DNA from 3 places in the Paenibacillus sp. FSL F4-0122 genome. Region 3 is predicted to be linked to each of the others. Evidence: predicted binding sites of a transcription regulator. Region 3 holds the regulator's gene; each other region holds the start of a gene.
The links. The regulator Rex, encoded in region 3, represses fermentation and respiration genes when NADH is low (regulators of the CRP and FNR family bind a similar motif). The targets are predictions, from matches to a motif close to TTGTGAAATATTTCACAA.

Region 1: the regulator Rex is predicted to act here: its motif matches at 1,509-1,526, upstream of MHH49_RS11585 (formate/nitrite transporter family protein).
Region 2: the regulator Rex is predicted to act here: its motif matches at 1,316-1,333, upstream of MHH49_RS06195 (flavocytochrome c).

The regions. Positions count from the first base shown of each region.
Region 1 covers NZ_JBBODI010000001.1:2,710,967-2,714,254, reverse strand. The annotation lists gene MHH49_RS11590 (MFS transporter) at 1-118, opposite strand, end outside; gene MHH49_RS11585 (formate/nitrite transporter family protein) at 578-1,405, opposite strand; gene MHH49_RS11580 (FAD-dependent oxidoreductase) at 3,049-3,288, opposite strand, start outside.
Region 2 covers NZ_JBBODI010000001.1:1,465,276-1,468,563, forward strand. The annotation lists gene MHH49_RS06185 (aminoglycoside phosphotransferase family protein) at 1-73, opposite strand, end outside; gene MHH49_RS06190 (spermine/spermidine synthase domain-containing protein) at 173-1,060, opposite strand; gene MHH49_RS06195 (flavocytochrome c) at 1,545-3,068, shown strand; gene gnpA (1,3-beta-galactosyl-N-acetylhexosamine phosphorylase) at 3,152-3,288, opposite strand, start outside.
Region 3 covers NZ_JBBODI010000001.1:4,753,727-4,757,014, forward strand. The annotation lists gene dinG (ATP-dependent DNA helicase DinG) at 1-1,469, shown strand, start outside; gene MHH49_RS20655 (redox-sensing transcriptional repressor Rex) at 1,600-2,253, shown strand; gene MHH49_RS20660 (amidohydrolase) at 2,240-3,288, shown strand, end outside.

The DNA.
Region 1 (3,288 bases), 2.0 Mb from region 3:
GCTCATCAAATACATACATCGTAACGAGCGGCCACATCAGCGCACTACCTGTTGCGTTAATTAGGCTGGCAATTAGAAATATTTTCACTTCTTTTGGATATGCCTGTAAAAACTTCATAAGTAGTGTACATCCCCTGTTATATATGTGTCATTAATTCATCCAGTATCATCCCAAAACAGGGCTATGAGCAAGCATACACATTGACGTTTTATCGTGATAAAGTACGCATGAAATCTAGAGGATAAGACGCACATATCGCATGAAATATCCCGTCTCCCTTGGGGTTCACGTCCGCAGTCCTCCCTAGTTCTAATATCTATTCTTATTTTAAAGCCGTGGCTGTCGTCCGTAAAGCAAACTAAACAAGAAGAAACTGATTCGCTTTTAGAAAGACGGGGTAATAGAGCCTAGAAACACTCCCCCTTCAAAATTCGCCGTGATCCGATTTCGTTCCCCCGAGCGCGGATAAATCACGGCGGATTTTTTGTGTCTACATAACAAAAAGCACCCCTAAAACATTAACGCCACCAATAAGGCAGACCTTGAATGTTCTATGGAGTGCTCTATAAGACGAGCTTAAGCGTGTTTTTTGACACTGCTGCCGGACATGCTATCTACGGATTGAATAGCCGTAGGTGCTTTACGCAAGTATGCCATCCAATAGGCAGCTGCGACAAATATTGCCCCACCCGTTAGATTTCCGAGCCAGACGGGAACAAAGTTAGTGAAGTATTGCCCCCATGAATAGTAACCTTCAAAAATAGCTGCTGGAATTAGGAACATGTTAGCTACAACGTGCTGGAATCCGATCGCAACAAAGGCCATCGTTGGGAACCAAATACCAAGGATTTTGCCGCTGAAGTTATCTGCTCCATAGGAGAGCCATACGGCCAGCGCAACGAGCCAGTTACAGCCGATACCCGAAACAAATGCCGGAAAGAATTCTGCATCGATTTTATGACCAGCCATATCCACCAATTTTTCTAAATACACACCCTCTGAAGTTAAACCCACCACATGACCGAAGAAATAAGCTACAAATAATGCCCCTGCCAGATTACTAATCGTAATGAGCAAAAGATTCTTCACAACTTCCCAGAAAGAAATCTTCTTAGCCATAAAAGCAAGCGGCACGGCCATCATATTCCCTGTCAGTAGTTCTCCACCTGCAAGGAGTACCATGATCAGCCCAACGGGGAAGACTGCGGCTCCGATAAAGTTAGCAATGGAACCCCATTCCTGTGGTGCGCCAGCAATGACGCGAATATCTAATAAAAACCCGAGCGCAATAAACGCTCCTCCCAAAAAGCCCAGAATAAGTACGGTACTTAGCGGATTATGAGCTTTTTTTATGCCGTTCTCTACAGTTACTTCGGCAATTTGCTGCGGTTTGCTATAAGCCATGGTTCCTATCCCCTTCATCTATTTACTTCAAATTTGTTCCTTTATGACCATTGTAGCGTGTCGTAAAACACATTAACGTGATAATTATCACTTTGAGAAAACTAAGTGAAAGTTTTCACTGACATGTCAAATTTACTGCGACCTGTGCACAAATAGAAGTTTGTGTATGACCGGCTAAGCCAGCATATCTTGTTTCGTTGGATTACATTTGAGCGTACGCAGCAGCTATCGGACACCGTTGACCCTATATGCAGCTATATCTCACTGGAGCTATACCTAACTGGAGTCATACCTCACTATAGTCATACTTCACTATCGGCATTCTATCGGACTCGGATGACTCTAATCGTAGCTTTTGAGCATATTTGGCCCACACCCGGACATTGGACCGAGATGACCCTAATCGTAACTTTTGAGCACATTTGGCTTGCTATCGGACCCCATAGTCGCTATTGGCACGAAAAACACACTAGTTTTACCTCGTTCTATGTAATAGCTGCACTGGAGTCCGAAATCACGCTCAAAAGGCGATTATTTGCTAATTAGCGGCTTCTGAGTCCGAAAAATTCTGAGGAGGGCGGTGACTCGGCACGATCGGACTCAGTTGACCTTATACGTAGCTTTTGAGCACATTTGGCTCGCTATAGGACCCCATAGTCGCTATTGGCACGAAAAACACACTAGTTGTACCTCATTCTATGTAATAGCTGCATTGGAGTCCGAAACCACGCTCAAACGGCGATTATTTGCTAATTAGCGGCTTCTGAGTCCGAAAGCTTCTGCGGGGGGCGATGACTCGGCACGATCGGACTCAGTTGACCCTATTCGTAGCTTTTGAGCACATTTGGCTCGCTATCGGACCCCATAGTCGCTATTAGCACCAAAAACACACTAGTTGTACCTCATTCTATGTAATAGCTGCACTGGAGTCCGAAATCACGCTCAAACGGCGATTATTTGCTATATAGCGGCTTCTGAGTCTGGAAAATTCTGAGGTGGGCGGTGACTCCGCACGATCGGACTCAGTTGACCTTATACGTAGCTTTTGAGCACATTTGATTCGCTATCGGACCCCATAGTCGCTATTGGCACGAAAAACACACTGTTTGTACCCCATTCTATGTAATAGCTGCACTGGAGTCCGAAATCACGCTCAAACGGCAATTATTTGCTAATTAGCGGCTTCTGAGTCCGAAAGCTTCTGCAGAGGGCGATGACTCGGCACGATCGGACTCAGTTGACCCTATTCGTAGCTTTTGAGCACATTTGGCTCGCTATCGGACCCCATAGTCGCTATTAGCACCAAAAACACACTAGTTGTAACTCATTCTATGTAATAGCTGCATTGGAGTCCGAAACCACGCTCAAACGGCGATTATTTGCTAATTAGCGGCTTCTGAGTCCGAAATCTTCTGCGGAGGGCGGTGACTTACCACGATCGGACTCAGTTGACCTTATACGTAGCTTTTGAGCATATTTGGCTTGCTACCATCACCGAAGCCATTGGATTGCATCTACCCAAGCAGCTATTCAGCACCTAACAAAAAAAGCAGCGATCCTCCCGTAACAGGAGGATCGCTGCTTCTCAAGCTTTATAAGGTTGTCTTTTTCGTCGATAAATCACTCAGGAACAACGTCCCTTTTTAAACCGTTACAGCCTCTTTGCTTGGTACTGTTGTCGGCAGCGCTTGAAGACCTACTGTATTCAGGAAGTTCCAAGGTTTGTTGTAATGCGGTTGGAAGAAGAAATCGATAAAGGCAAGTTGGTCGATTGTCATTTGATTTTGAATACATACAGACACTGTGTTGATCGATTGCGTCAGATCCATCTTGGACATAATTTGAGCCCCGAGAATACGGCGTGTGGCGCGATCAAACACTAC
Region 2 (3,288 bases), 3.3 Mb from region 3:
TGACCTCAGCTTCAAATCCTTGATCCATTGTATGCGCAGTTAAGCTATCTTCCTGATTTAATAAGTCGTTCATGATTTCGTTGTGCTCTAGCCAATTTATGAGAGATATAGGAGTTTTCAAAAATGGTTCTTCCTTTCGGAGTCAGCTACAACAGATTTACGCAACCCAAAACTACAAATAACATAAAATAGATTGTTCTATCCAGTACATAAATACAGTATCCGGGCTTTTCTTTTCAAACTTTTTCATTTTTAAATACATGTCCATTCCATCAGAAACATCATGCCATAAATCCGTAAATACAAAATCATATTTTTCCTTAGACATATGTTGTTCTGCATATTCGAAAGCATCTGCTTGGATAAGCCTGATCTTGTGAGCATTACTGAATTGGGGCAGTACATATTTATTAAATAGATCAATGACATCTTGATTTTTTTCAACAACCGTTATGCTTTCAACATTATCTTTTTCAGAAACCATATAAGCATAATAGCCAAGCCCAAGCCCAAACGTAAGAACATTCCCACACGCTTTATCTACAGCTTCTTTCATTGTTTCTATTTCATTGGGCGTGATCGTCATCCAGATTCTATCATTCTCTAATACGGCCGGGAACATGAATTCAGTTTGAAAAAAACCAACCTGAGGAATTTGTCTTCCCTCTTCTGTCCGGATGATATCATTGCAAACAAAACCTTCAAAAGGTTTATATTTTTCATATTTTAATTCACTATTATTAATCTTTATAGTAGGAATCTTGATATTTTTATAATATGGATTGTCATAATATTCATTTGCATCAAGCTTATGAAGCATATTGCTAAAATATTGGTTGAACAATTCCTTATCATCAACATTATCAACCGTATCCAACCCAAAAGCAGCAGCCAGCATTAAACCAAAAGCGTATTCATAAGATACACCACAGTTTACGATTTCTTCAATTTCTTCTTTGTTAATAAAGTCGGGGGTATTATTCAAATAGCGGCTTAGTAAAGCAAACACTTTATAGTTATCTTCTTTTACTTTTTCTTTTATTACATTATTAAATTCCATATTCTCACCTATTAATTAGAATTTGTTTCTATGTCTCATGTTAGTCTTTCCGGATTGACTAGTAGGCAATACTCTCATTTTACCATTTAAAAATCCAGAAGAACAAAAACCGCTTTACTAATCCGTGACAGTTACCAGTTCTACAGTGAGAAAATCTTACGTCAAAACCTTCTAATTGCAAGGTCTATGATCCATTTTTCGCCTAATCTGCTCAATATTTCGTTACCCTATGTTAGAATAGACGACTTGTATAATTTGTGAAAACTTTCACTAATAGCCGTGATTGATGGTATACTTAATAAGAAGATGAACTAAAGAGAATAACGATGGAAACTGTGGACGTAACCGTAGAAGATTTGAAGTTAGGAGAATAACAGCGACGCGCGCGCTTCTCCACTTCCAACTCCCTCTGATACTTCCTTTCTTTTTTGTCGGGTTCTTTTGGTACATCTTAATAGAGAAATATAAAAGTGGAGGGTTAACAATGAAAAAGAAAGCAGCTGGTGCTCTGAGTCTCGTCCTCTCTGTCATGCTCGTTACTGCAGGTTGCGGTAATGGAAACGACAAGGTGAACGAGAGCAAGAGTAATAACAACGAGAAAAAAGAAGTTGAAGCCGTCTCCGGGGCATCTGAAGCAAGCTACACACCATTCGATCAATTAAAAGATAAATATGATATCATCATTGTCGGTGCGGGTGGTGCGGGAATGTCCGCGGCGCTTGAGGCTAAAGAGAAAGGCATGAACCCTGTTATTTTGGAAAAAATGCCGGTTGCCGGCGGGAACACAACCAAATCCTCTTCGGGAATGAACGCTTCTGAAACGAAATTCCAAAAAGAACAAAACATTGAAGACAGCAATGATTTATTTTATGAAGAGTCATTAAAAGGTGGCCATGACACTAACGACAAAGAAATGCTTCGTTTCTTCGTTGATAATTCCGCGAGTGCGATCGATTGGCTGGATTCCATAGGAATCCGCTTGAACAATATCACCATTACAGGCGGCATGAACGAAAAACGTACACACCGTCCTGAAGATGGCTCTGCTGTGGGTCAATACCTTGTCAAAGGTTTAGTGAAAAACGTACAAGAGAAAGAAATTCCACTTTTCGTGAATGCTGATGTCAAAGAAATTACCGAAAAAGACGGCAAGGTTAATGGCGTTAAAGTCCTCTTTAACCAAACAGAGGAAAAAGCAATTACGGCAGATGCTGTCGTTGTAACCACTGGCGGGTTCGGTGCCAATATGGATTTGATCTCCGAAGTAAGACCTGACTTGGAAGGCTATGTTACTACTAACCAAATCGGCAGTACCGGAGACGGCATCAAGATGATTGAGAAACTCGGCGGCACAACCGTCGATATGGATCAAATCCAAGTTCACCCGACTGTGCAGCAAGAAAAATCCTACCTCATCGGCGAAGCTGTTCGTGGGGAAGGCGCTATCCTTGTTTCCAGTGAAGGCACACGCTTCACCAACGAATTGGATACCCGTGATAAAGTAACGGCTTCCATCAATACACTGCCTGAAAAAGCAGCTACGCTGGTCTTTGATTCCGGTGTTAAATCCCGTGTGAAGGCTATTGAACAATATGACAAAATGGGCTTCGTGATTCAGGCGGATTCCATCGAAGCTTTGGCCAAAGAAATCGGTGTTCCAGAGGATAAGCTGGCAACAACGCTTGATACTTGGAACAGCGCGGTTAAGAATAAAAAGGATGCCGAATTTGGCAGAACTACAGGAATGGACAATGACCTGTCCACTGGTCCTTTCTACGCTATTAAAATTGCTCCTGGGATTCACTACACCATGGGTGGTGTGAAGATCAATACGAACACAGAAGTTCTGAATAAAGATGGTGAAGCTATTCCTGGTCTGTTTGCGGCAGGTGAAGTTACAGGCGGCTTACACGGACAAAACCGGATTGGCGGCAACTCTGTTGCAGAAATCATTATTTTCGGCCGTCAAGCTGGGATCAAATCTGCTGAATTCATAAAAGCAAAATAAGTAGATACTAGATACTATAGGCCTCACAGCAAAAAGCTCAAGCATCGGCAAGTTAGCCGCTGGCTTGAGCTTTTTTAATGTAATTAATCGCCAATAGTTCGGATAATAGTATCAAACGGATCTAATTCCAACGTTTGTTGTCCATATTCTGTATCAATCGTAGTTTTTTGAAGCTGGTCGCTATTGTTAATCACGACGAGTATTTTACTTTCTGGATAAT
Region 3 (3,288 bases):
ATCTTGTAATTGATGAAGCACATCATTTAGAAGATGTGGCTGGTAAACATCTTGGCATGCATATGAAGCATTTCACTGTGGCACACACGTTATCGCGACTGTATAAAGATAGCCGAAACGGACAGCTTCCTGCTCTGCGCCAGATCTTACAGTCGTCAGGCAGTGAAGAGGCTTCAGAATGGAGCGGAGTCATCGATCGGATCTACCCGGATCTGCTTACTGTCAAAGAAACCTGGGATGCACTCAGCGACAAGCTGTTCAGCCTTTTGCCGGAACGCAGTGATGCGGCAGCAGGGGAAGCGGGACAACTGGTTATGCGTTTGCTTCCCGCCCGTAAGCCGAAGGATTGGGATGAATTAGTTGCGCTTGAGAACACTATGAATCTGACGTTAAGCGACATCATCCGTAAGGGTGATAAAATGCTTAATGAGATGCGTGACCAGGAAAGCCAATCCTCAGCAGACAGTCTTGTTACTGATATTAGCGGTTTATTTAAGGATTTGGCTTCCATACGTGAGCAAGTAAGATTCTTTATGGGGCTGAATGACGATAATGTAGTATATTGGCTGGAGGCAAATGGAAATTACCGCAGCAAATCACTGCAGATGTATGCCGTCCCTGTGGATGTTAGCAGCCAGCTTAAAGAGTTGTTCTTCGATAAGAAAAAAAGCATCGTGCTTACCTCGGCGACGCTGTCTGTAGATAAATCTTTTCAGTTTATGATTGATAATCTCGGACTTAACGAAGCTGCGGAAGAGGGACGTCTAATGACCTCACTCCTTCCATCTCCCTTTAAGTATCGCGAGCAGGCGCTGCTAGTTATACCGCGTGATTTTCCTAGTGTGAAGGGCAGTGTGGGCGATGCTCGATTTGTCGATACACTCGTACAGTCGTTAGCAGAAGCTGCCAAAACAACACGTGGGCGGATGCTGGTTCTGTTTACTTCTTATAAAATGCTGCGTCAGGTATATGATCCGCTTAAAGAGGCTTTGGCCTCACAAGAGATTACGGTGCTTGGTCAAGGCGTGGAAGGTGGCAGCCGGAGCAAGCTGATCCGCCGCTTTCAGGACAGTGCAGCATCCGTTCTGCTGGGGACGAGCAGCTTCTGGGAAGGTGTAGATATTCCAGGTGAAGCACTGACTTGCCTGGCCATCGTGAGACTTCCGTTTCAACCACCGAATCACCCGTTGGCGGAAGCGAAGTCGGAGTTATTGCAGGCCCAGAAGAAGAATCCGTTCATGAAATTATCTGTTCCTCAAGCGGTTATTCGTTTTAAGCAGGGATTCGGAAGACTGGTTCGCACGGCGCAGGATCGCGGAATAGTTATTGTTTATGATACAAGGGTTATTGAATCTCATTACGGGAAGTATTTCCTTTATTCATTGCCTGGTCCCAAAATGGAGCATATGCTGACTGATCAAATGGTCCCCCGCATAGCGGAATGGCTAGAGGATGGCGGCGCTTCTTAAAATGCTCGTCTTCAGTTTAGCTCCTCCTTATCCTTAAGGGCGGTAAGTTACAGTACCGCCCTTAATAAGGAGAGGTATACGTTTGAATATGGATTTTCACAAGAACATTACTATTTTTAGGAGGAAAAATATGAAATCGGATAAAATATCAGAAGCCGTTGTTCGCAGACTACCTGTGTATTTGCGTTTTTTGAATGATCTCCAGAATCGCGAAATATTAACAGTTTCCTCTCAGGAACTTGGACAAAAGCTTGATCTTAATCCCGCACAGATTCGTAAGGATTTAGCGTATTTTGGTGACTTCGGCAGAAAAGGTATCGGCTATGATGTAACGTATCTTATTGAGAAAATCCGTCATATTCTGAAGCTGGATCAACAGCTTAATGTAGCTTTAGTAGGGGCAGGTAATCTCGGACATGCCTTGTCTAATTACAATGCATATCTTAAAGATACAATGAAAATCACGGCTATATTTGATTCGTACGCTCCTAAGGTTGGACGTAAGATCAACTCCCTTACTGTGCAACCAATGGATGAACTAGGCAGCACGATTCGTGAGCAAGGTATTCGCATTGCCATTATTACCGTACCTGATTCAGAAGCTCAAAATGTAGCAGATATTCTCATTTCTTCTGGGATTGAAGCGATTTTGAACTTTGCCCCTGTGATTCTGAAGACACCACCGAATATCCGGGTGCATGCAGCTGATTTTACAACTGATCTGCAAAGTCTTGCTTATTACTTGCGGGATGGAAAGGAAGAAAGCGAACATGAACAGCAATAAAACGATAATTAAGGGCGGGTATTTTCTGACTCCGGGAACGGATGAGCCGGTTCTGAGTGGATATATGACTATTGAAGATGATTTAATCACTTACATAGGAAAAGAAGAGCCTCAGATGGAAGCTGGAGTGCAAGTGGTTGATGGCAGTCGTCTGCTGTTCATGCCTGGACTTGTAAACACACATGGTCATGCGGCGATGTCTTTGCTGCGTGGATATGGAGATGATTTAGCGCTACAAGTGTGGCTTCAGGAGAAAATGTGGCCGATGGAGGAAAAGTTCACCGGTGATGATGTATACTGGGGAACCTCCTTATCTGTATTGGAAATGCTGAAGGGTGGAACTACGACCTTCCTCGATATGTATGATCATATGGACCGAGTAGCTGAGGTAGCTGAGTTATCAGGTATCCGTTCCGTATTGATGCGTGGTGTGATCGGGTTATGTCCAGAGGATGTACAGAATCACAAGCTTGCGGAAGCGATTTCTTTTGCCCGTAACTGGCATGGAAAGGCGGACGGTAGAATTACTACTATGATCTCGCCGCACGCCCCTTATACTTGCCCTCCGGACTTCCTGGTTAAGTTCGTGCAGGCAGCGCATGATCTGGATTTACCGATGCATACGCATATGTCCGAAACGAAACGTGAAGTGGAACAAAATGTGGCGGATTACGGGTTGCGTCCTGTAGCTCACTTAGAGAAGCTTGGAATGTTCACACGTCCCTCGATAGTTGCACATGGTGTTCATTTAAATGATGAAGAGATTGAGATCTTGGCTCGCCATAATGTGGGTGTCTCTCATAATCCGGGCAGTAATTTGAAGCTGGCTAGCGGAGTGGCTCGGGTTACTGATCTTCTAAAAGCTGGTGTGAAGGTGTCTCTTGGCACGGATGGCGCGGCCAGCAACAATAACTTGGATATGTTTGAAGAGATGCGGCTTGCAGCTCTCATTCATAAGGGTGTCAGCGGTGATCCAACGGCTGTTCCAGCTCCAGAAGCTCTACGTATGGCTACAGAATATGGCGCCCAGTCCAT